DNA from 2 places in the Clostridium sp. genome. Region 2 is predicted to be linked to the other one. Evidence: predicted binding sites of a transcription regulator. Region 2 holds the regulator's gene; the other holds the start of a gene.
The links. Region 2 encodes HrcA, which represses chaperone genes, less so after heat shock. Its sites were predicted from a motif close to TGTTAGCACTCNNNNNNNNNGAGTGCTAACA; they were not measured.

Region 1: the regulator HrcA is predicted to act here: its motif matches at 2,926-2,956, upstream of htpG (molecular chaperone HtpG).

The regions. Positions count from the first base shown of each region.
Region 1 is NZ_JAKVOI010000001.1:1,018,341-1,033,891, forward strand. It holds gene lpdA (dihydrolipoyl dehydrogenase) at 1-546, shown strand, start outside; gene LKE46_RS05125 (D-isomer specific 2-hydroxyacid dehydrogenase family protein) at 680-1,663, shown strand; gene LKE46_RS05130 (methyl-accepting chemotaxis protein) at 1,733-2,893, shown strand; gene htpG (molecular chaperone HtpG) at 3,041-4,915, shown strand; gene LKE46_RS05140 (deoxyribonuclease IV) at 5,007-5,900, shown strand; gene LKE46_RS05145 (cell wall-binding repeat-containing protein) at 5,916-7,373, shown strand; gene LKE46_RS05150 (N-6 DNA methylase) at 7,554-10,127, shown strand; gene LKE46_RS05155 (AEC family transporter) at 10,171-11,118, shown strand; T-box leader at 11,178-11,379, shown strand; gene LKE46_RS05160 (FAD-binding oxidoreductase) at 11,431-12,810, shown strand; gene LKE46_RS05165 (cold-shock protein) at 13,016-13,213, shown strand; gene LKE46_RS05170 (phenylacetate--CoA ligase family protein) at 13,418-14,710, shown strand; gene LKE46_RS05175 (ketoacyl-ACP synthase III) at 14,766-15,551, opposite strand, start outside.
Region 2 is NZ_JAKVOI010000001.1:2,122,277-2,137,827, reverse strand. It holds gene gpr (GPR endopeptidase) at 1-182, shown strand, start outside; gene LKE46_RS10555 (hypothetical protein) at 240-563, shown strand; gene lepA (translation elongation factor 4) at 726-2,534, shown strand; gene hemW (radical SAM family heme chaperone HemW) at 2,545-3,699, shown strand; gene hrcA (heat-inducible transcriptional repressor HrcA) at 3,890-4,930, shown strand; gene grpE (nucleotide exchange factor GrpE) at 4,996-5,682, shown strand; gene dnaK (molecular chaperone DnaK) at 5,749-7,629, shown strand; gene dnaJ (molecular chaperone DnaJ) at 7,776-8,918, shown strand; gene prmA (50S ribosomal protein L11 methyltransferase) at 8,953-9,894, shown strand; gene LKE46_RS10515 (16S rRNA (uracil(1498)-N(3))-methyltransferase) at 9,924-10,676, shown strand; gene mtaB (tRNA (N(6)-L-threonylcarbamoyladenosine(37)-C(2))-methylthiotransferase MtaB) at 10,722-12,011, shown strand; gene LKE46_RS10505 (histidine triad nucleotide-binding protein) at 12,121-12,465, shown strand; gene rpsU (30S ribosomal protein S21) at 12,585-12,761, shown strand; gene LKE46_RS10495 (GatB/YqeY domain-containing protein) at 12,790-13,236, shown strand; gene yqfC (sporulation protein YqfC) at 13,399-13,680, shown strand; gene yqfD (sporulation protein YqfD) at 13,667-14,860, shown strand; gene LKE46_RS10480 (HD family phosphohydrolase) at 14,881-15,551, shown strand, end outside.

The sequences.
Region 1 (15,551 bases), 1.1 Mb from region 2:
ATCAAAACTGAAAAAGGGCATATATGTGTGGATGATCAGATGAGGACAAACCTTGGAAATATATATGCGATAGGAGACTGTACAGGTAAAAATATGCTTGCCCATGTTGCTTCGGAGCAGGGAGTTGTGGCTGCGGAGAATGTATCCGGGAAAACTGTATCAATGGATTATAAAACCGTACCTGCCTGCGTGTATACAAAACCTGAAATAGCCTCCGTTGGAATCACAGAGGAAAAGGCGAAGGAAAAGGGAATAGACTACAGGGTGGGTATTTTCCCTATGTCCGCCAACGGAAAGGCGATGATATCAGGTGATACCGGTGGAATCATAAAAATAATTGCAGATAAGGAAACCAAGGAGATACTCGGCGTTCATATTGCTTCACCCAGAGCTACGGATCTCATAACTGAAGGAGCCCTTGCACTAAGACTTGAAGCCACTGCGGATGAAATAATCACTACCATACATGCACATCCAACGGTGGGAGAAGCCATAAAGGAAGCTGTACTTGCACTGGAAAAGCGATCACTCAATATGGTAAATTAAATTTATATTTAAATTTAAAATTATAAGCCTCAATGAAATCCTGTGGGGCTTATAATTTTTTACAAATTGAATCAAATTAGGTTATAATATAAACATATAATATTATTAGTATTTGAAGGGAAGTCTGGATATAATGGGTATATTTGTCTATAGCTACAGAAAAGATGAAGAAGAATATTTTACAAAGTTCAGTAAAAAGTACAATGTTGAAATAAAATTCTGCAAAGACGCACCAGATATGGACAATGCAGATCTTGCACGTGGATTTGAGTGCATCAGTGTTATCTCAAGTCCCATTCCAGGGGAAGTAATTGAAAAGTTGAACAATGCAGGAGTAAAATTCATATCAACAAGAACCATAGGATATGACCACATAGATATGCAGAAGGTAAAAGAACTGGGAATGAGGGCTGGAAATGTAACCTATTCTCCAGAAAGTGTAGCCGACTATGCAATAATGCTGATGCTTATGACTCTTAGGAAAATCAAACTAATAATGGGAAGAAGCAGTGTTCAGGATTATTCCCTGAAGGGCTTTCAGGGAAGGGAAATAGGTAATATGACCGTAGGTGTAATTGGTACGGGAAAAATCGGAAGAACGTTAATAAGGCATTTAAGCGGATTTGGATGCAGATTTATGGCCCATGATCTGTATGAAAATGATGAAGTTAAAAAATATGCACAATATGTTCCACTTGAAGAGCTGTTTAAAAACAGTGATATTATTACTCTTCATGCGCCTGCAGCAGAAAATAACCATCATATGATAAACAGAGAGTCTATTTGTCTGATGAAAAAAAATGTGATTATCATAAATACTGCAAGGGGTTCGCTTGTTGATACCAATGCTCTTATAGACGGGATCAGGCAGAAAAAAATAGGAGGAGCGGCACTGGATGTTATTGAAGGTGAAGAAAATATTTACTACAGCGACTTGAAAGGTGAGATTGTAGATAATAGAGCACTTGCAGTCCTGCAGTCAATGCCAAATGTGATTGTTACACCCCATACTGCCTTTTATACGGATCAGGCTGTATCGGATATGGTGGAACATTCAATTTTAAGCTGTATTTTTTTTATGGAGGGAAAAGAAAATCCATGGGAAATTTCTAGGTGAAAGATATAAAGGTTTTGCCTAATGTTGACGATAATTAGTCAGCTTATAGTTTAAAGGAGTGGATTTAAGATGAATTTAACGAAAAAAGCAGTGATATCTATTTTTTTGATTGTCATGATACCTCTGGCAATTTTCTCGGCAGCTGTATTTAATCAAGTTTCAGTATCTATAATTTCAATAATGCTTGCAATAGGAATTGTTTTCAGTATAATAGGATCTGTTTTGTTTTCAAAGAAATTTTTACCGTCAAATACGGTACAGGAAAATTTGGATGAAGACACATCTACCCATTTGGAAGATTTGAGAGATGAGTGGACTTCGTTGGTAAACAGAATAGGCGAAGAAATAAGCAGTGTGAAGACTTTTATGATTGAGCTGGAAAAGAATCTGAATGAATCCACAGGAGCAATAGAAAACGTATCTGCAAGTTTGGAGGAAAATTCAGCATCTGCAGAAGAAATAGCAGCATCTTCGGGTGAAATGGGCAATGCCGTGAAAGATATAGCAAACAAGGCGGGAGAAGGTGCAAAATTTGCAGAGGAATTTTCCGAGGAGGGAAAGAAACTCCAGAAATCAACCAAGGAATCCCGTGACAGATCAACTCAGATTTATACAAAGATAAGGCAGGATATAGAAAGTGCAATAGAAGACAGTAAATCCGTAAATGAAATAAACAAGCTTACGGAAGCAATAATTGATATAACTGAACAGACAAATCTGCTGGCCTTGAATGCATCCATAGAGGCTGCAAGGGCAGGAGAAGCTGGAAGGGGATTTTCAGTAGTTGCGGATGAAGTAAAGGAACTGGCAAAACAGTCCGGAGAAACTGCGGGAAATATAAAGACAATAGTCGATTCGGTAGTAGACTCTGTAAAAAGGCTGGTGGATGGTTCACAAAGTGCATTGAGTTACATAGCTACGGAAGTTACACAGGATTATGATAAATTCGAGGGTGCTTCATCAAAGTATATGGAGGATGCCGGTACAATAAATGAATTTATGAACAACTTCAGTGCTTCATCCCAGGAATTGAAGTCATTTATTGATGGAATAGTAAAAGTTATAAATGAAATGGCACAAACCTTTACGGACAGTGCAGGCAATATGCAGGGAATATCTGAAAAAAACAGCAAATTACTTGACAGTTTGAATAATATCAAAAATGAGCTTGATGAAATGAGCAAGACAGGAGAGAAAATTTCACAAATTACAGAAAAAGCCGCTGAATAGTCTTGACAAAGATGAAATAATTGCTAAAATAAAATTAGCACTCAATTATGTGAAGTGCTAACAGAGATGTGATAATAAATAAACCATGCTGACCTAAAAAGACAAGCGTGGTTTTATTATATTTCTATATTGAAAGGAAATGATAGAATGGCTACAAAACAATTTAAAGCGGAATCAAAGAGACTGCTTGACTTAATGATTAATTCTATTTACACAAACAGAGAGATATTCTTGAGAGAGCTCATATCAAATGCAAGCGATGCAATCGACAAAAGCTACTATCGTTCACTTGTAGATGAAAATGTAAATTTCAACAAGGATGACTTTTATATTAGGATCTCGCTTGACAAGGACAAGAGGACATTTACAATTACAGATACAGGTATAGGCATGACAAAGGAGGAACTTGAAAATAACCTGGGGACAATCGCAAAGAGCGGATCACTGGCATTCAAGAATGAGAATGAAATAAAAGATGGAGTGGATATAATAGGCCAGTTTGGAGTTGGATTCTATTCGGCTTTCATGGTATCCGACCAGGTAACTGTAAAGAGCCGTGCACTTGATTCAGATACGGCGTATAAATGGGAATCAAGTGGCGTGGAAGGCTATGAGATAGAGCCTTGTGAAAAAGAAACCGTAGGTACTGAGATTATATTGAAAATCAAGGAAAATACTGAAGATGAAAAATACGATGAATTCCTGGACCAGTACAAAATTCAATCGCTGATTAAAAAATATTCAGATTTTATAAAATATCCTATAAAGATGATGGTAAAAAAGAGCAGACCTAAAAAGGACAATGACAAGGAATATGAAGATTATTTTGAAGATGAGACTTTAAACAGTATGGTTCCTATTTGGAGAAAGAATAAAAATGAGTTGAAACCTGAAGACTACGAGCAGTTTTACAAGGATAAACATTTTGGATATGAGAAACCGCTTAAGGTTATACACTCCAAGGCTGAAGGTCTTGTTAGCTATACTACGCTGCTCTTTATTCCGGCAAAGGCACCTTATGATTTTTATACCAAGGAATTTGAAAAGGGATTGGAGCTATATTCGAACGGTGTTCTGATAATGGAGAAATGCGCTGACCTGCTGCCGGATTATTTCAGTTTTGTCCAGGGGCTGGTTGATTCAGCGGATCTTTCCCTGAATATTTCAAGGGAACTTCTCCAACATGACAGACAGCTCAAATTTATTGCAAAGAAAATAAAGGATAAAATAAAGGGCGAGCTTCTCCTCATGATGAAAAATGACAGGGACAAATATATTGAGTTTTACAACAGCTTTGGAAAACAGCTGAAATATGGTGTTTATTCGGAATTTGGAGCCAACAAGGATGTACTTCAGGACCTGCTTATGTTCTATTCTTCTACTGAAAAGAAGCTTGTAAGTTTAGATGAATATGTTTCCCGTATGAAGGAAGACCAGAAATATATATATTATGCAGCTGGTGAGAACATAGAAAAAATCGAAAAACTTCCACAAACTGAGCTTGTTAAAGACAAAAACTTTGAAATACTCTACTTTACTGACGATGTAGATGAATTTGCAATTAAAATGCTGATGAAATACAAGGATAAAGAATTCAAATCAGTTTCAAGCAAGGATTTGGGATTTGACTCAGACGACAAGGAAAGCAAGAAGGAAACTGAAGAGAACAAGGAGCTGTTTGATTTCATGAAGGATGTCTTGAAGGACAAAGTCAAGGAAGTCAGGGCGTCAAATAGATTGAAGACTCATCCTGTCTGCCTTGCAAATGAAGGGGATCTTTCTATTGAAATGGAGAAGGTACTCAATATGATGCCAAATAATCAAAATATCAAGGCTGACAAGATACTTGAGATAAACACGAATCATGAGATGTTCAAAGCCATAAAGAAAGCATTTGAAGAAGACAAGGAAAAATTGAAAATGTACTCAAATCTGCTGTATAACCAGGCACTTTTGATTGAAGGTCTCCCTGTAGAAGATCCGGTACAATTTGCAAATGATGTATGCTGTTTAATCAAATAACGATACTGTAGTAAAAAAATGAAAGCCAGAGAGGATATTATACTCATCTGGCTTTATTATTTGGTATAATTAAAATACAGGAGATGATTATTTGAAAATAGGTTCACATGTTTCTATGAATGGGAATAAAATGCTTTTAGGCTCTGTTGAAGAGGCTGTCTCATATGGTGCAAATACATTCATGGTTTATACTGGAGCACCCCAGAATACTTTTAGAAAACCTCTGGATCAACTCAGGATTGACGAGGCTGTAAAGGAGATGGATATACATGGAGTTTCAGAGATAGTTGTGCATGCACCTTATATAATAAATATGGGAAATAGTATAAAACCTGCTACCTTTGAGCTTGGAATCAATTTTTTAAGACAGGAGATAGATAGGACTGCAGCTATGAAAAAGGCAGGAAATATAGTACTTCATCCCGGTGCACATGTGGGTGCAGGGGTTGATATGGGTATAAAACAGATTATAAAGGGACTCAATGAAGTCATTACAAAAGACCAGAAGGTTAATATAGCTCTGGAAACCATGGCTGGAAAAGGCTCGGAATGTGGAAAGAGCTTCGATGAAATAGCAAAGATAATAGATGGAGTGAAGTACAACGAAAAACTTTCTGTATGCCTTGATACCTGTCATATAAATGATTCAGGATATGATATAGTAAATGATTTTGACGGAGTATTGAATGAATTTGACAAAATAATTGGAATCGACAGGTTGAAGGTTATTCATCTCAATGACAGTAAAAATCCGCGTGGCTCCAGAAAAGACAGACATGAAATGATTGGCTTTGGAAGTATAGGATTTGATGTACTGTGCTATATTGCAAATCATAAAGATTTGAAAAATATACCAAAGATATTGGAAACACCATATCTTTCAAATGATAAAGGAATTAAGAAACCTCCGTATAAATATGAGATTGATATGCTCAAGTCAGGAACATTCAATGGAAATATAAAACAGGACATATTTAAAAATTAAGTGGAGGTAATAACAATGAAAAAGATTATAGCTGTAATTATGCTGATATGTTTAATTGCAGGAGTTTCCGGATCGGTATATGCCGAAGGTGATTATTCTGTAAGCAGAATATATGGAAAAGACAGATATGAAACTTCGCAGAATATAGCATATCAATTCGGCAGTGAAAAACTGGAGAATGTAATTGTAGCCAGTGGAACTGATTTCCCGGATGCATTATCTGGCTCCCTATTGTCAAAAAAACTGAATGCACCTATTCTTCTTGCTGGAAAGGATACGGCATCCCATGAAAGTGTCATGAATTTTATAAAGGACAGACTTAACCTTGATGGAACTGTATATATATTGGGAGGGGAAGCTTCGGTAGATAAAAATTTTTATGACAGCTTGAAGGCTGCTGGATATAAAAATGTAAGAAGATTAGGCGGAATTGATAGATTTGAAACAAATTCAATGATTGTGGATTCCATGAATGTGGAGAAAGGAAAGCCGGTAATTTTTGTCAATGGATTGAATTTCCCGGATGCTCTGAGCGTGTCGAGTATTGCAGCTTCAAAGTCATATCCAATTATTATGTCCAGCTCTGAAAAATTGTATGGAACAACGAAGGATATATTAAAGAAAATACTCCCCGACAAAATATATGTTGTAGGAGGAACAGGTGTTATAAATAACGGACTTATTGATGAACTGAAAGCGACCCTGCCTGCTTTGACGGAGGATGAAATAATAAGGATCGGGGGAGAAAACAGATATGCCACGTCTTTAAACTTGTGCAGATATTTTAACCTGGATTCTGATACTGCGATTATTGCAGGCGGCAATAATTTTGCCGATGCATTGTCAGGAAGCGCATTGGCTGCTAAAATGAATTCTCCTATAATATTGACGGATGATAAGGATATATATGAACAGAGGCAATATCTTGATGATTCAAATTATAAAAAATTTATTTTACTCGGTGGTACTGGTGCTATAAGTGAAGGAATTGAAAGTGATTTAAAGAGCAGGTTTTATATTTCTGACGGGAGTGCTAAAGCATTGTTGACAGATGGAGAAAATGCCATCAAGGATTTGCTCGATATTGAAGTGGATGGTAATTCGTATATTGATATTTCAGGGATAAGTTATGCGCCTTTAAAAGACAATACTGGTGTAAATTCCATTTACAATTACTTGAATTCAAATTATGGGCTCAATAAATATTATACTGACAGCTATATAAATAATTTTATAAGCTTTGAATTCAAGAATATAAATGGAAGGACATACATGAGATATGGTAATCCTGAGTCGGCAGTGGTGCTTGATAACTGCAGGATTATAGATAAGAGGTACGATGATAATGAAGTATATATGACTATCAGAGGTTACAATTATACTCCAGAAGATACTGTGGATATAGATGCTGTATTAATTTATAATGGCAATAAATGGCTCATAGAAAAATTCAACAACTGGGGTATAGAATAAAGGCTGAGGGGAATGAAAAAAATAAATCTGATTTTAGAATTAAGGGAGATCCATAAAGTATTATTTGAATTCTATAGAAAAACATCTGATTGTAAGTATGGTAATGATTTTTATGATAGGGCCGCGTATTCTCTGCTGAATAAAATATTATTTGTACGGATATGTGAGGATAAGGGCTTTATGAAAAATATGGAAGTTAATACAGTCATCAATTCTACACTGGCGGAATTGATTGAACTTGCTTTTAACTGTAAGGAAGGATCCTGCGGCAATATAATTTTATATAGTGAAGAAGAGTATGAATTTCTCAATCCCGTATGTGGAGATCCATGTTTTGATTATTTCAATGATATTTGTAATGATATTATGGGAAGGTTGAATTCAGACAGATTTAACTTTAAAAATACAGATGAAAATATTCTTGGAGATGTTTATCAGGAGTTCATGGATAAAAATTCCCGCAGAGCTGCAGGACAGTTTTATACACCTGGGTTTATTATAGAGTATATGCTGAAGAAGACAGTTGGTGAAGCAGATGTTCTGGAAAATCCTTTTGTAAATTTAGCTGATATTTCCTGTGGTTCAGGACATTTTTTAATTAGGGCCTATGACATTCTGAAAAAAAAATTTTTAGACAATCTTGAAAATTTAAGAGAAAGGTATGGTAAAAAAATTTATGTTATCAGGGGAAATAGATCGGAAAAACGACTACAGGGAAGTCAATACTGGGTAGAGAAAAATGTCCATTATCATATATTGAAATATTGTATTTATGGTGCTGATATAGATAGTTTTGCAGTACAATTGACAAGGATAAATCTGCTTTTGAAGGATTCTGACAACTTTACGGATAAACTGAATATAGTTCAGTGTGACAGTCTCGTAAGGTGGGAAACGGTAAAAAAGCGAATTTTGCCGTTGTTTGATTTCTGGAATACCAGGTTTGATTATGTAGTTGGAAATCCTCCTTATGTGGGGCATAAGCAACTGGATATAAAATATAAGAAATGGTTATTTAACAATTATGGAGAAGTCTTTAAAGACAAGTCAGATTTATCCTTTTGCTTTTTTTGCAGGATAAGAGAAGTTTTGAATATAAAAGGAAAAGCTGCTGTAATCACATCGAGATACTTTATGGAAAGTCCTACTGGAAAAAATTTAAGACAGTATTTGAAAAATAAGAGCATTATTTTTGAGATAGTAGATTTTTATGGAGCAGAAATTTTTGAAGGAGCGGGAGTTGCAGCTTCCATATATATTTTTGGAAATGATAGAAGTAAAAATAGCAAAGAGAATAAAATACAGGTAAACAAATTGCTGAAAGATACTTTTGTATTTGATGATCAGGCTGACCTTGAAAATACGATGAAAACTGATCTGTTTGAAAGTTTCCATATAAGTCAGCACATTCTGGGGGATGAACGATGGATTTTAATACCGGAAAATCAATATGAAATATATAGAAAGATTATAGATGGTACAAGTTACAGACTTAGAGATATTGCTGATAGTTTTCAGGGAGTGATAACGGGATGCGATAGAGCATTTGTAGTATCCAATGAAAATATTGCCAGGAATAAAATTGAAGAAGAATTGATAAAAAAGTGGATAAAAAACAGCAATATAAAAAAATATAGAGTATTGAACAGTGATTTGAATCTAATTTACTCAGATTTGATAGAGAATGAACAAGATTATAGTAACAGTCTGAAATTTATCGAAAATTATGTTCATAAATTAAAAAATAGGAGGGAATGTAGAAAAGGAGTTAGAAAATGGTACCAGCTTCAATGGGGAAGAGATCATAGACTATTTGAACAGAAGAAAATTGTCTTTTCATATAAGGGAAAAAACAATAAATTTGCTCTGGATTCAGACAATTCGTATTGTAGTGCAGATGTGTATTCATTGGTACTTAAGAATGAATTTAAAAATAAAGCTTCACTTGAGTACTTGACTGGAGTCCTGAATTCAAGTATATATGAATTCTATTTTAAGCTGTTTGCAAAAAAAATGGGTAAAGGTATATATGACTACTATCCAAATTCAGTTATGGATTTAAGAGTGACATTGAACTCTAACATAGAGAAGTCGGTAAGTGAAAAAGTAGAACAAATATTGAAAAATTTCTCTTTTATGAAAGATGCAAATATTGATGAAATATTGAAAGAGGATAATTTAGCAACAGGGTACTTCAAGATAAAATTTAATAATATAAGACTAAAAAAAAGAATTTACTTTTTGGAAAAAGAAATTGACAAAGTACTTGGGGACTTTTTTTGCCTAAATGACGAAGATTTTGATACAATAAAGAAAGTACTTGATTTACCGGAATCGGAAGGCGAAGTATTTTTGTCGGAACAGGAGAGTATCTATTACAAGTATATTCATATGAATGGAGGATATAGAAAAGCGGATTTGGGAGAGCTGATGAACATATTACTTATATATATAAGACAAAAATCCATTAAAATTTTGAAGGAAAATAAAAGGCCTATTTCACTTTGGGACATAAAAGAAAGATTTGAAAAAGAATTATTTGGATTTGAAAAGATAATTGATGTATTTAAAATTACTGATATTAAAACATCATCAGAGGAAGTTATAAAAAAATCTCTGAATAATGATTCATATACATGGAATGCCTATATGAAAGATAAAGAAAAGCATAAAACCAGAAAAACTTTTGTAAAATACTGTAAAAATAATTATTATGGCCTATCGGAATGGGGGAAGATCAATGATTATAAATAATATAACCTATGAAAGAAATACTTGGAAGAATAAAAACTAAAAGATGGATAGTCTCATATACAGTTTGAATGCCACAATGCCTGTATTTTTCGTTATTGTAATTGGATATATATTGAGATGTATAGGAATGCTCAATGAAGGTTTTATAGAGGCAGCCAACAAATTCAACTTTAAAGTTACCCTTCCAATACTTTTGTGTACTGATATAGGCAAGACGAACATAGCTGAAAATTTTGATGGAAGATACATATTGTTTTGTGCAGTAGTTACATCTATTTGTTTCTGGTCCATATGGTTTTTTACTAAAAAATTCATGAAAGATAAGAATATGACAGGAGCTTTTGTACAGGCTTCATTTCGTGGTAGTGCGTCAATTATGGGGATTGCATTTATCCAGAATATTTATGGAAATTCAGGAATGGCACCTATGATGATGATAGGAGCTGTACCTCTTTACAATATATATTCTGTTATAGTACTTACTTTTGAAGGCAGGGATATGGAGGGCAAAAATGTCAACATAAAAAGAACCTGCATAAATATTGTTACGAATCCAATTATTATTGGAATATTTCTTGGAATGGTTGTATCATTGCTGAAGATTCATTTACCCATGATGATGGACAAAACTTTGCAGAACTTTGCGGCTATGGCATCACCTCTGGCGCTAGTTACAATTGGAGCCGGATTTGAGGGAAGAAAAGCGCTTGCAAAAATAAAGCCAACCATGATAGCTTCAGTTATAAAACTTGTTGTTCAGGCTGCTATATTCTTGCCCGTGGCAGCATACTTTGGATTTAGAGATCAGAAGCTTGTTGCTTTGATTATTATGCTCGCTTCTCCGACTACAGTCAGCTGTTATATTATGGCAAAAAGCATGGATAATGATGATATACTGACTTCCAGTATAATTGTCGTTACTACACTTCTTTCTGCATTTACTCTTACTTTCTGGATCTTCTTGATGAAGATTATGGGACTTGTTGTATAGCGTGCTGTTAATACTATATTGACATATTGTTAAAATTATAGTAAACTTTTTTACAAAAGATAAATGCTGTGACGGGAATAAGTAGGTATATTTTTGATTGAAAAGAGAATGGGAAATGTGGTGAGAGCCCATATTATATATTGAAATTCATCCTTGAGCTGTAAGCTGAAACAGTAGTAGGCAGATCCGGTTTTAAGACCGTTATGTAAGATCAAGTAAATAATTGGGTGGTACCGCGACAGATCATGTTTCGCCCCGGCAGACATGGTCTGTTTTTTTGTATTTATTGTAAATAAAAGGGAGAGATATTAGTTGGAAAATGAAGTTGCAGAAAATCTAAAAAATATTTCAGGTAGTGACTGGGTAATAAATGATCTATCACAGATGAGGAGCTATCTTTATGATGAAACTGAACCGCTTATACGTCCGCAGGCATCAGAAGATTGTGTAGTAGTAAAACCTGGTTCACCTGAAGAGATATCTAAAATACTGAAATATGCAAATGATAAATTGATACCTGTAATTGCAAGAGGGGGAGGTACGGGAGTCGTAGGAGGTTCCATACCAACCGGGCAGAGTATAATATTGTCTCTGGAGAGATTGAACAAACTTGTGGAACTCGATGAGAAAAATTTAATGATAACTATTGAAGCTGGTGCTACTCTGTCAGATTTGCTTGAAATATTGAATAAACAGAGCAAACTGTTTTTCCCGATACATCCTGGAGATGAAGGGGCACAGATCGGAGGCATGGTTGTAACAAATGCGGGAGGATCGGGAGCTGTAAAACATGGCATTATGAGAAATCATGTAAAAGCCCTGGAAGTAGTACTGCCTACAGGAGAAATAGTTACTCTTGGAGGAAAATTACTTAAAAACAATATGGGATATGATCTAATGAATATGATTATAGGAAGTGAGGGAACACTCGGGGTTGTTACAAAAGTAACACTGAGGCTGTATGCAAAGAGCAGACATACGGGAACACTTATAGTAGCCTTTGACAGCAGAAGAAATGCAGCAGATGTAGTGCCTGAAATACTCCAGGAGGGAATTACACCGAGAGCAATAGAGTATATGGACAGATCTGTGACTGAAAAATCTGCTGAAGATCTTGATATGATATGGCAGTTAAAAAAAGGATCTGTAGATCTTATGTTTATAATCGATGCAGCTGATGAAGATGAACTTTACAACAACAGTGAAAAGATCGTTGAAATATGTGAAAAACATAATGCTCTTGACAGTGTTATAGCAGAAACTGCCAGGGAGCAGAGAGATATTCTTGAAATAAGGAGTAACGTATACGCTCCGTTTAGAGATAAAGTATCGGATGGATTGGACATGGCAGTTCCACCTTCATCTGTTCCGGATTTTTTAGATGACCTCACGAGACTTGCTGAAAAGTATAATACGTCTATTCCATCTGTAGGACATATAGCAGATGGTAATGTCCATAATTTCATTTTAAGTGACAATGGGAAACTGCCATCTTATTATGAAGAGCTTAAAGAGGAAATGTATAAAACTGCGATAAAATACGGTGGTACTATAACTGCAGAACATGGTACAGGAAAAACAAAGAAGAAACATATGTATTTACAATTTTCACCAAGAGAAATAGATATTATGAGGGCAGTCAAAAAGGCATTTGATCCAAATGAAATTTTAAATCCAGGTACTATAATATAATTTCAGTGAAAATTTTTTGATTAAATTACTTGATTTATAATTAAAAAAGTTATATAATCTAAATAAAGCTTAAATGAACCGTAAATAATTTAAACACAGATATATATTTCAATTAGCACTATTATAAAGTATGTTAAGTTCGAAATTTTATTGTGTATTATTGCAGAGAGTTTAAGGAAAATAAAATTTCGGAGGTATGAATTAAATGAGTGGTACAGTAAAATGGTTTAATGGAGAAAAAGGATATGGATTTATTACAGGAGAAGATGGAAAAGATGTTTTTGCACATTTCTCTCAGATAAATGCAGATGGTTATAAAACTCTTGAAGAAGGTCAAAAAGTTTCCTATGATGTAGTTCAGGGACAAAAGGGACCTCAAGCTGAAAATATAACTATTCTCTAATTGAATATTGAAATTACTGGATATTTTAGTCCTTCGGGTAGCAGTTACTTCCCGGAGGATTTTTTATGTGTAAATAGAAAAATAGTATTATTATGCTTTTTATTATATTATTAAAAAATATATTATAAAACTCTAAATTAATCAAAACTATGGTCGATAATTACTATGGAGAAAATATATGTAATTTATAAGGAGAAAATAGTTATGGATAATGTAAAAGAACAAAGTACTAGAGAAAATATTTTTAATATTCAAACATATAGGCTGAGAAATATTGTTAAGTATGCTTATGAGAATGTTCCATTTTACAGACAGAAATTTGATGCAATAGGATTGCTGCCGGAAGACATAAAATCACTTGAAGATGTCAAGTTCATTCCATTTACAACAAAACAGGATTTAAGAAATAACTATCCATATGGAATGTTTGCTGCACCTATGGATAAAATTGTAAGGATACATGCTTCCTCCGGAACAACAGGGACACAAACTATAGTTGGATATACGAAAAAGGACATTGCAATGTGGTCTGGTATAATAGCCGATACCCTGAGAAGATATGGGGTAACAAAAAATGATATAGTCCAAATTTCATATGGATATGGATTGTTTACTGGAGGACTTGGAATCCACTATGGTGTAGAAAATCTTGGAGCTTCCGTTATACCAATGTCTGGTGGCAATACTGAAAAACAGATATTGACCATGAAAAATTTTGGCGTAACAGTACTTGCATGCACTCCATCTTATGCACTGCATATATATGACACAATGGTAAAAATGGGAATATCACCTGAAGATCTCAATCTTAGAATCGGTGTTTTTGGAGCAGAACCATGGTCTGATGAGATGAGAAATGATATTGAAAAAAAGTTTAAATTTAAAGCATATGATATATACGGATTAAGTGAAGTTATGGGACCTGGAGTGGCTGGTGAATGCTGTTTGCAAAATGGGCTCCATATAAATGAGGAATATTTTCTACCTGAAGTAATTGACCCGGCAACTTTAAGAAATACTGAGCACGGTGAAGAAGGAGAACTTGTTTTTACAACATTGCTAAAAGAAGGACTTCCTATTTTAAGATATAGGACAAGGGATATATCCTCCATTGAATACGATGAATGTGAATGTGGATGCCCGTTTGTCAGGATGAAAAGGATATGCGGAAGAAGTGATGATATGATGATTATAAGAGGAGTTAATGTATATCCTATACAAATTGAAAAAGTGCTTTTGAGTTTCAAACAACTCTCACCTAATTATATGTTGACTATAGATAGAAAAAACAATCTTGATCAGCTGATAATTTCAATAGAGCTTCGTGAAAGTCTACAAGCTTATGGAAGAGAAAATTTATCTCAGTTGCATAAAAATATCAATACAAAGCTGCATAATATGCTGCAGATATACTGCAATATAGACTTGCTCAATCCTGGAACTATAACTAGAAGTGAAGGAAAAGCTAAAAGGATATTTGATAGAAGGGCAATATAAAAAAAGAAGGGGTATTTTAAAACACCTCTTCTAGTCTTGTGAAAGGTTTTGTCTACTAGAATTGATAAAGCAGTGAACACATTGCCACACCTGCACCAACGGAACAGAATACTGCTTTTGAATTTTCCTTTATTTTTTTGTTTTGAATAGTTTCGTGCAGTGCAAACATAGGACTTGTTGTTCCGGTGTAGCCATATTTGTCACCTATGTATGTAAATTTGTCCCAATAATTTTTAATATTAAGCAATTTTGCAGTTTCCATTATAAACTGTTTTGAGTATTGAGATAAAAAGAAGTATTCAATTTCATCTGTAGAAAAATTGTATGTGGATTCAAATTCATATATTGCCTTGCTCCATTCCAAAGCAAAAAAATCAAGGTGAAAAGGGGTCCACTGCTGTTTTTTATCGTATTCGCTTGTTGAGTTGAGTCGGGCTTTGGTAAGGCCGCAGCTTGGTGAAACAATTGTATTGTAGTATTCGGATTTTGTACAGTATTTTGAATCCAGTACTCCTCTTTGAATATCTTCTTCGACACATTCAAGAACTACTGCCGCACCGCCATCTCCGGAAGCTGGATAGGTATATTTGCAATCGCTTCTGGCAATTGAAGATACTAGCAAGCCGCCTGCCACGAGCGCATATTTTATATTTTTACTTGTCTTCATATAACGACTTATTTGATCCATTGCAACTATCATTCCGACACAATTAGAGTTCAGGTCATATACAGTATGCGCATTTGATGCTTTTAGTTCGTGGTTTATCATAACGGCATTGGAAGGAGACAAATATTCAGGTGTATCTGAAGAAAATACTATGGCGTCAAGCTGATTTGCAGA
Region 2 (15,551 bases):
ACAGGGAAGAAAAGAGGAAATTAATACTTGAAGTATTGAATCCATACTCTGAAAATATAATGGTTACTCCAAAAGATGTGGATATGGTTATAGAAGCCATATCAAAAATGCTTTCAAGTGCAATAAATATGGCATTGCAGCCTGAACTTACGCTTGAGGAAATAAACTCATTTATTGAATAAAATGTATAAAACTGTTTATCCTTAATAATAGAAATTTTATTATATGAGGATGATTTTATGAGCAAAAGGTTGTTTAAATTAATTGTAACAGGTTGTTTTATATTGATTTTAACAGGTATAGTCATAGTGAGCAATAGTATGCCGCAATTTATCAAAGATAGATCGAACTTCAGTATAAACTGCAGCTTTTCCCCTATTGATTTGAAAATTCAAACTCAAAACTATTCTATTAATATGGATGGAAAATCAGTTTATGACTTTAAGCACAGTTCAGGAAGGATTCTAGTGGATATTGGAGAAAGTATAGGCAGTAAAATAAATGAAGCAGCTGAAGGTGCAGGGGAAATTTTAAATGGGATTAAATCCAACATAGTTCATTGATCATTACGGCGTAATGTTGAAAATTTCGTGGGATAATAGTCTTTTCAGTAAATAGGTCTTATGCTATAATTTACTATAGCAATAATAGATTCTATATATAAAGATTTGCAAAATATGCAAATCTTTTAATTCGTGTAGTGGCCAGTAATGGAGGTTATTGATATGCAGAGTGAAAGACAGAAGTACATTAGAAATTTTTCCATAGTTGCGCATATAGATCACGGTAAGTCGACACTTGCAGACAGGCTTATTGAAAAGACAGGTACTCTTACAAAAAGAGAGATGGAATCACAGGTACTTGATAATATGGAGCTTGAAAGAGAAAGGGGAATAACTATAAAATCACAGGCGGTGAGATTGATATACAAGAAGTCTGAAAAAGAGGAATATATATTGAATCTTATAGATACGCCGGGACATGTGGATTTTAATTATGAGGTATCCAGAAGCCTGGCGGCATGCGAAGGAGCTGTGCTCGTAGTGGATGCCACCCAGGGTATACAGGCTCAGACACTGGCCAATTGTTATCTTGCACTGGATCATGACCTGGAAATAGTTCCTGTAATAAATAAAATAGATCTTCCAAGTGCCAGACCGGATGAAATAAAGAATGAAATAGAAGAAGTCATTGGAATAGAGGCACAGGATGCTCCTCTGGTTTCAGCAAAAACAGGGCTTAACATAGAAGATGTACTTGATGCCATAGTTAAAAGGGTTCCACCTCCTGAAGGTGACGAATCTGCACCTCTCAGGGCACTCATATTTGACTCAAACTATGACAGCTACAGGGGAGTAGTTTGTCACATAAGGGTAAAAGAGGGAAGCATAGAGCCTGGAATGAGGATAAAACTGATGGCTACGGATAAAATATATGAAGTAATTGAAACAGGTGTATTTGTACCGGCATTTATGCCAAATAACGGGTTGAAGGCAGGAGATGTAGGATACTTTACTGCTTCAATAAAAAATGTGAGGGATGCCAGAGTAGGAGATACTGTAACTGGTGCGGAAGTATCTGCAGCAGAACCGCTTGAAGGATACAGGCCTGCCGTACCGATGGTGTTCAGCGGCATATATCCTGTAGACGGAGCAAAGTATGGAGAATTGAAAGATGCACTTGAAAAACTTCAGGTCAACGATGCAGCACTTTCCTTTGAACCTGAAACTTCCATAGCATTGGGATTTGGATTCAGATGCGGATTTCTGGGACTTCTGCATATGGATGTCATCCAGGAAAGAATAGAGAGGGAATTCAACTTAGATATTATAACGACGGCACCTTCTGTTATATACAAGATAACCAGGACCGACGGGAATGTAATTGAGCTTACCAACCCTACAAATATGCCGGAACTGTCAGACATAAAATATATGGAGGAACCAATAGTAAAGGCCTCTATAATAACTCCTTCAGATTATGTTGGAGCTGTTATGAAACTTGCTCAGGATAGAAGAGGCACCTTCAGGGATATGCAATATATTGAGACCACAAGGGTATGTTTGAATTATGATATACCTCTCAATGAAATAATATATGATTTTTTCGATGCCCTCAAGTCGAGAACAAGGGGCTATGCATCCTTTGACTATGAATTAAAGGGATATAGTGAAGCAAAGCTTGTAAAATTGGATATACTGTTGAATGGAGATATAGTAGATGCACTGTCTATGATTGTTCCTGAAGAAAGAGCCTATGAAAGAGGAAGATATACTGCTGGAAAATTGAAGGAAATAATTCCAAGACAGCTGTTTGAAATACCTATTCAGGCTGCAGTGGGCGGAAAGGTTATAGCTAGAGAGACAGTCAAAGCCATGAGAAAAGATGTCCTTGCAAAGTGTTATGGAGGAGATATATCAAGAAAGAAGAAACTCTTGGAAAAACAAAAAGAAGGTAAAAAACGAATGAGGCAGGTAGGCTCTGTTGAAATACCACAGGAAGCTTTTATGGCTATTTTAAAGACGGAGGATTAGTGATGATTTGATGGAACTGTGTAAACATGAGACTAATTCAGCAGAGGGGATATCATTATATATACACATACCCTTCTGTCGTAAAAAGTGTCTGTATTGTGATTTCCCATCTTTCAGCAATAGAGAAAAATTAATGAACGAATATTCCAGGGCACTTGCCAGAGAGATAGATAATTTATCAAAAATCAAGATAAAAAGTATATTCATAGGCGGTGGTACACCTACCTATATGAACATGGAAGCATGGGAAAATATATATGATTCTATTGTAGATCTCGATACTGTTGAAAATATGGAATTCACCGTTGAGGGAAATCCCGGAAGCTTTACGAAAGAAAAATTCAAGATTTTAAAAAAAATGGGTGTCAACAGATTGAGTATTGGACTTCAGGCGTGGCAGAATTATATACTTAAAAATCTTGGTAGAATACACACTGTAGAAGAGTTTCTCCAGGCATATAATTTAGCAAGAAGATTTGAATTTACAAATATAAATGTGGACTTGATGTTTGGACTTCCAAACCAGGATATTCAGGAGTGGAGAGAGACTCTGAAGAATGTAGTGGAACTGCAGCCTGAGCACATATCGTGTTACAGCCTTATAATTGAACAAAACACCCCTTTCTACAATATGTATAGAAGGGGATATATAGGGCTTCCGGGTGAAGACGAAGAAAGAGAAATGTATGATTTTGCCATAGACTTTTTAGAGTCAAAGGGTTACGAACAATATGAAATATCAAATTTTTCAAGAAAGGGTTTTAACTGCATCCACAATTTAACGTACTGGAATCTTCAGGAATATATTGGATGCGGCGTAAGTGCCCATTCCTATCTGAATGGATACAGGTATAGAAAATCCGGAGATATAGAACAATATATAAAAGAGGCAGGGGAGAACAAATTTGTCAGATATGACATTCATAAAAATTCCATAGAAGACAGCATAGAAGAATTTATGTTTATGGGACTTAGAAAAATCAGGGGAATATCCATATCTGAATTTGAATCCAGATTCAAGATGGATATTAATTCCGTATATAAAAATATTATTGATAAACATATAAAATACGGGACCTTGATTAGAAACGGAGACAGCTTATATTTGAGCAGAAGGGGCATTCAGGTATCAAACAGCGTGATGTGTGAATTTATTCTGACATGATAAATAGGTAATATAGATATTAAAAGAAAATCAGAGTATTCTCCAACAATATACATTTAAATTGATGTATTATAAAATTTGAATATATAATATACATAGAGTGTAGTTGACAAAAAAAAATATCAGTGATATTTTTTAATCATAACAGTTAGCACTCAATGATAGCGAGTGCTAATAAAGAGGTGATTATGTGGAAATGGATGAAAGAAAGATAAGAATACTTCAGGCAATAATAAATGATTATATACAAACTGCAGAGCCTGTTGGATCCAGGACCATAGCAAAAAAGTATAATCTCGGGATAAGTTCGGCTACTATACGAAATGAGATGGCAGATCTTGAAGATATGGGATATTTGGAGCAACCACACAGTTCCTCTGGAAGGAAACCGTCAAATAAGGGCTACAGGCTTTATGTTGATAAACTAATGCAGGTGCCAAACTTAACTGAAGAGGAAATGTATGCAATAAGAAAGAAAATTTTGGACAGTGCAATTTTTGAAATGGATAGGGCTATAAGGCAGGCAACTTTTCTACTGGCTGAATTGACCAAACTTACATGTATAGTGAGGACGCCATCTGTGAGTAAAAGCTATATAAGACATTTGCAGCTTGTAAATATGGAATTCAACAATAATATACTGTTGATTTTGGTTACAGACAATGGTGTTGTAAAAAACAATGTAATAAAGGTGAAAAAAAGTGTTTCCGACAAAATCCTCACAAAGCTCAGCAATCTTCTCAATCAAAGATTAAGAGGGTTAAATAGTGAACAAATAAATTTAGAGGTAATAAACAATATAAAAAATGATTTAAGGGAATATGAAGATATATTTAATGCAATAATCCCTGTATTATATGAAAATCTTAGAAGTGCAGACAATTCCGATATATACATGCAAGGCACTGTAAATATATTCAACTATCCGGAATATAAAGATGTTGAAAAAGCAAGAGAGTTTTTATCCATGCTGGATAATAAAGATAAAGTCAATGAACTTTTAAATGATTCATCGAATATTTCAGTGAAAATTGGAAATGAAAACTATATAGAGGGAGCAGAGAACTGCAGTGTTGTGTCAGCAGTCTATAATTTGGGCAGCAAACCAATAGGAAAGATAGGGCTGATAGGCCCTACGAGAATGCCTTATTCAAAAGTCATATCTGTATTGTCAAATGTGGTCAGAGAATTGAATTATATTATTACTGATACTTATTTTGATGATGATTGAGTTCTGCTGAACCCTGTCTTTAATAAAATTATGAATACTAGTTTGAGATTGGAGGAAACAATCAGATGTTTAAAAAGAAGGAAGATATTAAAGCCAATAATATTGAAGAAGATGAAAAGCTGGAAAAGGATTCGGACAAAGACACAGATAAGTCTGAGGTTGATGAGAAAGCAGAGGTTTCCGAAGAATATGAGGAATATAATGAAAAGCAAGGTGATGAGGACAGCTGTGAGAAGGAAAGTGAATCCGATAATGTCCAGAGCATGAAAGACCAGAAAGTGATAAAAGCTCTGAAAGATGAAAACAAAAACTTGAACGAGGAAAACAGTAGAATCAAAAATGAGCTTGCAACTCTGAAGGACAGATTGGCAAGGACAGTTGCAGAGTATGACAATTTCAGGAAGAGGACAGCGAAGGAAAAGGAACAGATATATACCGACGTTTGTGAAGATGTACTCAAGGAAGTACTCCCCGTACTTGATAATCTGGAAAGGGCTGTTTCAATAGATGGAAGTGCGGATGACCTCAAAAAAGGTGTGGAGATGACAATGAAACAGTTCAATGATGCACTGAAAAAGTTGGATGTAGAGGAGATTCCGGTAGATGGTGGATTTGATCCTCATCTACATAATGCAGTAATGCATGTTGAGGATGAAAGTTATGCCAAAAATTCAGTTGTGGAAGTATTTCAGAAAGGATATAAAAAAGGAGATAAGGTAATAAGGTACAGCATGGTCAAGGTAGCAAATTAATTCAAAACAATAAATTATTTAATCAAGAGAACTTTGAAGTTAGTCAATTTAGGAGGTAGGTTAAACATGTCAAAAATAATAGGTATTGATTTAGGTACAACAAATTCTTGTGTTGCCGTTATGGAAGGCGGAGATCCAGTAGTTATAGCGAATTCCGAAGGTGCAAGAACGACTCCATCGGTTGTTTCATTTCAGGCAAACGGAGAAAGACTTGTAGGCCAGGTAGCAAAAAGACAGGCAATAACAAATCCTGACAAGACAATAATGTCAATAAAAAGACACATGGGAACAGATTATAAGGTAAATATAGATGGAAAACAGTATACACCGCAGGAGATATCTGCAATGGTGCTTCAAAAGATAAAATCTGATGCAGAGGCATATTTGGGAGAGACTGTTACTGAAGCAGTTATAACAGTACCGGCATACTTCAATGACAGCCAGAGACAGGCAACTAAGGATGCGGGCAAGATTGCAGGTCTCAATGTAAGAAGAATAATAAATGAACCTACAGCGGCATCTTTAGCTTATGGGCTTGACAAAACCGAAACAAGTCAGAAAATATTTGTATATGATCTGGGTGGTGGTACTTTTGATGTATCCATACTTGAACTTGGAGACGGAGTGTTTGAGGTCAAGGCTACAAATGGAGATACACATCTAGGTGGAGATGACTTTGACCAAAAGGTAATAGACTATATAGCAGATACCTTCAAGGCTGAAAATGGAATAGATTTGAGAAATGACAAGATGTCACTTCAAAGATTGAAAGAAGCAGCTGAAAAGGCTAAAATTGAGCTGTCATCATCTATGCAGACAAATATAAATCTTCCATTTATTACGGCAGATGCTACAGGGCCGAAGCACATAGATATGAACCTTACAAGGGCAAAATTCAATGAACTGACCCAGGATCTGGTCCAGAGGACAATAGAACCCATGAAGAAGGCATTAAGTGATGCCGGACTTACAATAAATGATGTAAACAAGGTTATATTAGTCGGTGGTTCCACGAGAATTCCTGCAGTTCAGGAGGCTGTCAAGGAGTTTACCGGTAAAGACCCGTCAAAGGGAGTAAACCCGGATGAATGTGTAGCTGTAGGAGCAGCTATTCAGGCAGGAGTTCTTACAGGAGATGTAAAAGATGTGCTGCTGCTTGATGTTACGCCTCTCACTCTTGGTATTGAAACATTAGGTGGAGTAGCTACACCTCTTATTGAAAGAAATACTACGATACCAACCAAGAAGAGTCAGGTATTTTCCACAGCAGCAGACGGACAGACTTCCGTTGAAATTCACGTAGTTCAGGGTGAAAGACAGATGGCGGCCGACAATAAAACTCTTGGAAGATTTACGCTTTCAGGTATAGCACCAGCTCCAAGAGGAGTTCCTCAGATTGAAGTTACATTTGACATAGATGCAAATGGTATTGTAAATGTATCAGCCAAAGACAAGGGAACTGGCAAGGAGGCAAATATAACAATTACAGCTTCCACTAACCTGACAGATGATGAGATAGATAAGGCTGTTAAGGATGCAGAAAAATTCAGTGATCAGGACAAGAAGAGAAAAGAATCTATAGAAATCAAGAACAATGCAGATCAGACCCTGTACCAGACTGAGAAGACATTAAAGGATCTGGGTGACAAAGTGTCTGCAGAGGATAAGAAAGCTATAGAAGAAAAGATAGATGCTTTGAAAAAGGTCAAGGACGGAGAGGATCTGGATGCTATAAAGAAAGCTACCGAAGATCTGACACAGACTTTCTATGGAATTTCATCCAAGATATATAGTCAGAATGCCCAGGCAGGTCCAAATGCTCAGGCAGGTCCAAATGCTCAGGCAGGTCCGAATCCGGGAGCAGATCCAAATGCCGGATCGGGGAATTCAGGTAAAAATGGCGACAATGTAGTTGATGCAGATTACAAGGTGGATGATGATAAATAGTATTTTCTCTTCACGATTTTATAATAGATGTGTATAATGGTAATAGTTAAGGGATGAGTTACTGCTCTTCCCTTAATTTAAGTAATAATTTAATTTTAGTTGTACTGATGAAATTAGTACATTTTCTTAGGTGGTGAAGTATAAAAATGGCAAGTAAGGATTATTATGAGGTATTGGGGCTTCATAAAGGTGCAAGTGATGATGAAATAAAAAAAGCGTTTAGAAAAATGGCTTTAAAATACCACCCGGATAGGAATCAAAATAACAAGGAAGCTGAAGCAAAATTTAAAGAGATAAATGAAGCCTATCAGGTTTTGTCAGATCCACAGAAAAAGGCACAATATGACCAGTTTGGCACAACTGATTTTGGCGGTGCAGGAGCACAGGGATCAGGTTTCGGAGGATTTGACTTTTCAGATCTGGGTGGTTTTGGAGATATATTCGACTCATTTTTTGGAGGTGGATTTTCTCACGGGAGCAGCAGAAGAAAAAATGCTCCGCAAAAAGGAGCGGACATTGAGTATGCTCTGAATCTGACTTTTGAAGAAGCAGCTTTTGGGATAAAGAAGGAAATAAGCATAAATAGAAATGAGACCTGTGAGTACTGCCATGGTACAGGTGCCAGGCCTGGAAGCAAGCCGCGTACCTGTGACAAGTGCGGTGGAACAGGTCAGATGAGAACACAGAGGAACACTCCCCTTGGAAGTTTTGTGACTATGAGTACTTGTGACAAGTGTGGTGGAACAGGAACTATAATAAGTGATCCGTGTCCTCATTGCAAGGGCAAGGGAAAGGTGAGAAAGCGTAAAAAAATAAATGTAGATGTTCCAGCTGGGGTTGACAACGGCAATATAATACCTATAAGAGGACAGGGAGAAGCAGGTTCCAACGGAGGACCATCCGGAGATCTGTATATAAACATAAGGGTAAGTCCAAGTTCTACGTTTAGAAGAGAAGGATTTGATGTATATTTAGATAGGCATATAAGCTTTGGAAAGGCAGTCCTTGGAACTACATTAAAGGTTCCTACTATAGATGGGGAAGTAAAGTACGATGTTCCGCCAGGAACTCAGTCAGGAACTGTATTCAGACTGAGAGGCAAGGGTATAACGAGAGTAAATGGACATGGCAGGGGAGATCAATATGTCAATGTAATAGTTGATGTTCCTAAAAATATCAACCAGAAGCAGAGAGAACTGCTGGTTGATTTTATGAAAGCCGGCGGTGAAACTATAGACAGGGGAAGTGGAAAGGAAACATTTATAAATAAGATAAAACGTAAGCTCTAACTGGCTGTATAAATTTATTGAAAAGTGGTGTATTATGAATAAGGATTGGATGGAAGTTTCCATTGCAACTACTAGTGAGGCAGTGGAAGCAGTTTCAGGGATATTGTATAATACAGGTGTTTCCGGAGTGTCTATAGAAGATCCCGAGGACATTGAATTTAAAAGAAAACACCCTGAAGATTGGGATTATTTTGATAATAGTCTCTTGAAAATAAAAGATTATTCGTTAATAAAGGCTTATCTTAAGGAAGATGGGGATTTTGAAGAAAAATTAAGCTATATAAGACGTTCAATAGACAATTTGTCTGAGTTTGGTATAGACAAAGGCAGGGGAACAGTTAAGGCATGTAAGGTAAATGAAGAAGACTGGGAAAACAATTGGAAAAGATATTATAGGCCCACAAGGGCAGGAAAAAACATAGTAATTGTTCCAATATGGGAGAATTATGAGGAGCAAAAAGGTGATATAACAGTAAAGCTGGATCCAGGAATGGCATTTGGAACCGGAACTCATGAAACTACAAGAATGTGTATTAAACAGCTTGAAAGGTATGTTGATGGGAACTGTACCGTGTTTGATATAGGTACAGGTTCGGGCATTCTCTCAATAACTGCTGCCAGGCTTGGAGCAGGGCATGTTGTGGGTGTGGATTTTGATGAAGTGGCTGTGAAATCTGCAGAGGAAAATATAAATTACAATGATATTTCAAATATAGAAATACTCCATGGAAATCTTATGGATGTAGTCCATGGCAAGGCAGATATCATAGTTGCAAATATAATTGCAGATATTATAATACCATTGAGTGATGAAGTTAAATCTTTTCTGAATAAAGATGGAATTTTTATATCTTCTGGAATAATCGAAGGAAGACAGGATGAAGTGATAGACAAATTGAAGAAGTGTGATTATTTCAACATAGAGAACATAGACAGAGATGGTGAATGGTTCTGTATCACTGCAAGATTGACATGATATATAAATGGATAGAAGAGGTTGTTTAAATGCATAAATTTTTTGTGCCTGAAAAAAATATAACAGACGGGATTGCCTATATTTCAGATAGTGATGTCAAACATATAAACAAGGTACTTCGACTGAAAAAAGACGATGAGGTGGTCATAAACAATTGCAGCGGTCAGGAGTTTTATGGAATAATATATAAAATAGACAGGGATCAGGTTCAGATAAATATAGTGGGCGAAATTGATTCTGATAATGAAAGCAATATAGATATCTATCTGTTTCAGGGCTTTCCCAAGTCAAGCAAGATGGATTTGATTGTACAGAAGGCTACAGAGCTCGGAGTAAAGCAAATAACACCCATATTTACAGAAAGAGTGGTTATAAAAAACAAAAATGGGGAATTTAAAAAAGTGGAGAGATGGAACAAAATAGCTGAAGAGGCGTGCAAGCAGTGCAGGAGAAGGATAATTCCAAAAGTCGATCAACCGATTAATTTCGACGAAACAATAGAAAAATTGAAATCCATGGATCTTGTCGTAGTTCCATATGAAAATGAGAAAAAGCTCGGCATAAAAAGTATGATGGGGAAAATAGATAGATACAGTATAAAAAGTGTAGCAGTAATTGTCGGCGCCGAAGGTGGTTTTTCAGAATCCGAGATAGATGCTTTGGGGGAAGTTCATTCAAATATAGTCACTCTCGGTCCAAGAATACTCAGGACTGAAACAGCAGGCTTTGTGTGCATATCGCTGCTCATGTATGAATTAGGTGATTTAGGAGGACTGAATTAGTTGGATAAGTTTTCTTGTGCATGCAGTGGAAAGAGAACAGTAGGTATGATGACTCTGGGATGCAGGGTAAACCAGTATGAAACAGAGGCAATGACAGAGAAATTTATAAAAGAGGGTTATGAAGTTGTAAATTTCGACAGATGTGCGGATGTATATGTAATAAACACATGTACAGTGACCAATATGGGAGATAAGAAATCAAGACAGATGATTCACAGGGCAAGAAGAAAAAATCCAAATGCCATAATAGCTGTTGTAGGATGTTATTCACAGGTCTCACCTCAGGAAGTTTCTAAAATAGAAGGTGTAGACATAGTTTTAGGTACGAGGAACAAGGGCGATATTTTATACTGGGTAAATCGTGCAGAAAAAGAGAATAAAAGCTTTATTGAGATAGACGGGGTTTTGAAGAACAATACATTTGAAAACTTGAATATTGAAAAGTACCAGCATAGAACCAGAGCCTTTTTAAAAATACAGGATGGCTGCAATAGGTTTTGTTCATACTGTTTGATTCCATTTGCAAGAGGGGCAGTGTGCAGTAAAGAGCCTGGGGCAGTTTTAACTGAAGTTAAAAAACTGGCAGAGAATAATTTCAAGGAAATAATATTGTCCGGTATACATATAGCCTCCTATGGTAGTGATTTGCAGGGAAACTGGAATCTTATGCGTATTTTGCAGGAAGTAGACAAAATAGATGGAGTGGAGAGGGTGAGAATAGGATCTATTGATCCTAAATTTTTTACACATGAGGTTATAGACAGAATAGGTTCTCTCCAAAAACTATGTCCCCATTTCCATATTTCACTTCAGAGCGGCTGTGACACAACACTTGAAAGAATGAACAGGAGATATACAACCTCCGAATATGAAGATGTTTTGAATAATTTGAGAAAAAATATTTCAGGATTGTCTATAACTACTGATGTTATAGTCGGTTTCCCTGGAGAAACACAGGAGGAATTTGATAATACATATAAATTTTTGAAAAGAATAGAGCTTTCAAAAATGCATGTATTCAAATACAGCCCCAGGGAGGGAACCAAAGCAGCGGTGATGGACAATCAAGTTGATGGAAATATAAAGGAAGAAAGAAGTTCAAGGCTTATAGAATTGGATGGAATTCTGGAAAAGAAATTCATGGATGAATTTCTTGGGAGGGATATGGATGTATTGTATGAGAGGCAGCTTCCAGGCAGAGAGGATTTCTATGAAGGCTATACACCCAATTACATAAAAGTTATTGCAAAATCAGCTGAAAACCTGGAAGACAGTATAATTAAAACAAGATTGGTTTCAACTGAAAAAGGATACATGAATGGAAAGGTGAGCTGACAATCCTGTAAATTTTTTATTGAATTCAGAAGGATATTTATTATTGATATTGAATACTATAAGTAAGATAGACTAACAAGTATCCCATTTCAGTAAAGGGGGTGAACATGTGGAAGAATGTATTTTTTGTAAAATAGTAAAGGGTGAGATACCTTCAGAAAAAGTGTATGAGGATGATCTGGTATTGAGTTTTAAGGATATAAATCCCGGTGCTCCGGTTCATGTGCTTATTGTTCCCAAAAAGCACATAGAAAGTATTAATGACCTTGATAAAGAGGATTCAAATATTATAGCACACATATTTATGGCAGCAAAAAAAATTGCCGGTGATCTAAACATAGCAGAAGATGGGTACAGAATTGTTTCAAATACTGGAAGATATGGAGGACAGACCGTACCTCATGTACATTTTCATCTGCTGGGTGGAAGGTCGCTCAATTGGCCTCCAGGTTAAATTCAATATGTTGACAGTACAAAAACATTTGTTGTATAATAATCTATGTGCTATTTGACCTATGTTAACTGTATTTAATTTTTAAAATTAAATTGGGCTAGCGGAGGGAGGGATATAATATGTCAGAAATAAAAGTTGGAGAAAATGAAACTATAGAAAGTGCATTAAGAAGATTTAAAAGGAAATGCGCTAGAGCCGGTGTTCTTTCAGAAGTCAGAAAGAGAGAGCATTATGAAAAGCCAAGTGTAAAGAGAAAAAAGAAATCAGAAGCTGCTAGAAAGAGAAAGTTTAAGTAGGGTTCTTTTGGAAAGAGGGTTCAAATCAATGTCTCTTAAAAAAAGATTACAAGAGGATTGGAAACAGGCTTTAAAGTCCAAGGACAAATTTAAGGCTAATACAATAAGTATGGCAAGAGCCGCTGTACTGTTGGTCGAAAAGACCGATGGCAAGCAACTTGACGATGAACAGGTTACAGATATACTGGCAAAGGAAGTCAAGCAAAGGCGTGAAGCCATACTGGAATTTAAAAAAGGGAATAGGCAGGATTTGGTTGACGATACAGAAAAGGAAATAAAAATCTTGTTGGATTACCTTCCTCAGCAGTTGAGTAAAGAAGAGATTACCGAGATTGTTGATCAAGCAGTTAATGAAGTCGGGGCAAATAGTATAAAGGATATGAAAAAAGTTATGGCATATGTTGTGCCTAAGACAAAAGGCAGGGCAGACGGCAGGCTTGTTGGTCAAATTGTAAAACAATATTTGAATAAATAAAAGGTTGGGTTTTCTCAGCCTTTCTTGTTTTTCTAAACCTTTGTATTTCAGAAGGTTTTATTTTTTTATTTATTTTGAGTATTGCCTTTAAGTAATTTATTAGATTTATAATTCATAAATTAATAAAGAAGAAAAGCCATATAAATTTTTAGAGGTGATATTGTGGGAGATAAATTATACAATACAAAACAGAATATTGCAGATAAGTTAGATCTTCCAAGGGATATAATTTTGAACATGCCAAGGATTCTGGTAACGGGAGACAAAGAAATAGTAATAGAAAATCATAGGGGTATAGTGCTATTTGAAAAGGATCAGATAAAAATTAATTCAGGTGTAGGATTGATCTCAATATATGGAGAAAACTTTGAAGTACTTTTTATGGGCGGAAGTACAATAACAGTAGGAGGAAAATTTAAGTCAATAACCTATGAAGGAAACTAGCAGATTCAATTTTGGAAAATATAAAAATGCCTATATAACAATTGAGATACAATCCATTATACCTGAAAGATTTATAAATCTTATATGGAAGAACAATGTCTATATAAAAAACATAAGAAAAAAAAGTGTAACCACCGTGATGATGGATATAAAATTGAAAGATTATTATAAAATAGAGGAATTTGCAAAGAGAAGCAGTGCTAGAATAAAGATAGTGAAAAGATGGGGCCTTTCTTTTTTTATATTGAGACTTAAGAAAAATAGAATGATGGTTATAGGAGTATTATTATTTATAGGAATAATATATTATATGTCAACGTTCATATGGGAGATACAGATAAATTCTGATTCAAATCTGCCGCCTTATGAAATAAGACAGAAATTAAAAAAGTCTGGAATAGTCCCTGGAATCAATAAAAAACATTTGGATGTGTACAAGATAGAAGAATTTCTCATAAAAAGTGATGACAATATAATGTGGGTAAAAGCAAGGATTGATGGTTCAAGACTTATAATAAGTGTAGAAGAAAGAAAATCACCTCCCAATATAATCTCGGACAATTCACCATGTGACCTTGCAGCATCAAAAGATGGAGAAGTGGTCAGACTTTATACTACGGCAGGTACGGCTGTTGTAAATATAGGAGATATGGTTAAAAAAGGACAGATTCTTGTAAGAGGAATACAGGGAAAGGAGGGGGCAACGTATCCTGTACATGCTGCAGGAGAGGTTATATGCAGAACCTTTTATGAAGCCAGTAAAAGTGTAAAGGTGGATACTATAAAGAGAGTTAGAACGGGAAAGAAAATAGAAAATTACTATATAAATATAAATGGAAGGAAGTTATATTTAAAAAAACATGCAAATAATTTTAGTAAATATGATAAAATAGAGGAAAGTAAAATATTTTTAAAAAAAGAAACTTTCTATGAAGTAAAAGAAGTTCCAGTTAAAGGCAATATAGAAAGGATAACTGCTGAAATATCCGGAGAACTTTACAGGAAAATATGTTCAAATCTAGATAAGTCTGTTAAGATAATGAATAAGATAGTGGATAAAAAACAGGATAAATTTCTTAAGGTGAGAGTGCTGGTTGTAGCAGAAGAAAATATAGTGTCACAGGTGGAGCATAAAGAAGATATGCAGGAAAAGGACAATATTGGAAATAACGGTAACTAGTGTACAAAGGATGATTTCTAATGAAAAAACTAAGATTGGACAAATTCCTTGTAAAAGGAAGACAGAACAAGATTATTATATTCGTAATCAGCTTTATATTTATATATGTTGTACTTTTGACGGGACTCACTATTAAAAGATATAATCTGAAGGTTGGGGAGATAGCAAAGGTTGACATCAAAGCTCCAAGGGAAGTAAAGGATGAACTTTCTACTCAGGACAGAATAAATCAGGTATTGGATTCTGTTCCAATTCAGTATAATAAAAATCCTGAGATAAAAACACAGACTGTGGATAGGCTGAATAAATTTTTCACCATGGTTCAGCAGATATCGGCAGACAACCAGCTGAATCAAACCCAGAAACAGCAAAAACTCAAGAGTAATTCAGCAATAAAATTATCTGACAATGATTATCTTTCAATTGTAAAGATGGATAAAAATGATATAAGAACGCTTCAGAGTTTTCTAGTTAATATAATGTCCGATTTATATGATAATGACAATATAAGTGACAACAGCCAGAAGGACAACAAGGAGGACATTAAAAAGGCGCAGGAAAACATAATGATCAAGATAGGAGATTCGAATTTTACAAAGTCAACCAGGGATCTGGCTGCAAATATAGCTTATACACAGATATCTCCAAACTTTTTCTATGACAAGGATAAAACTGAAGAACTAAAAGAGGA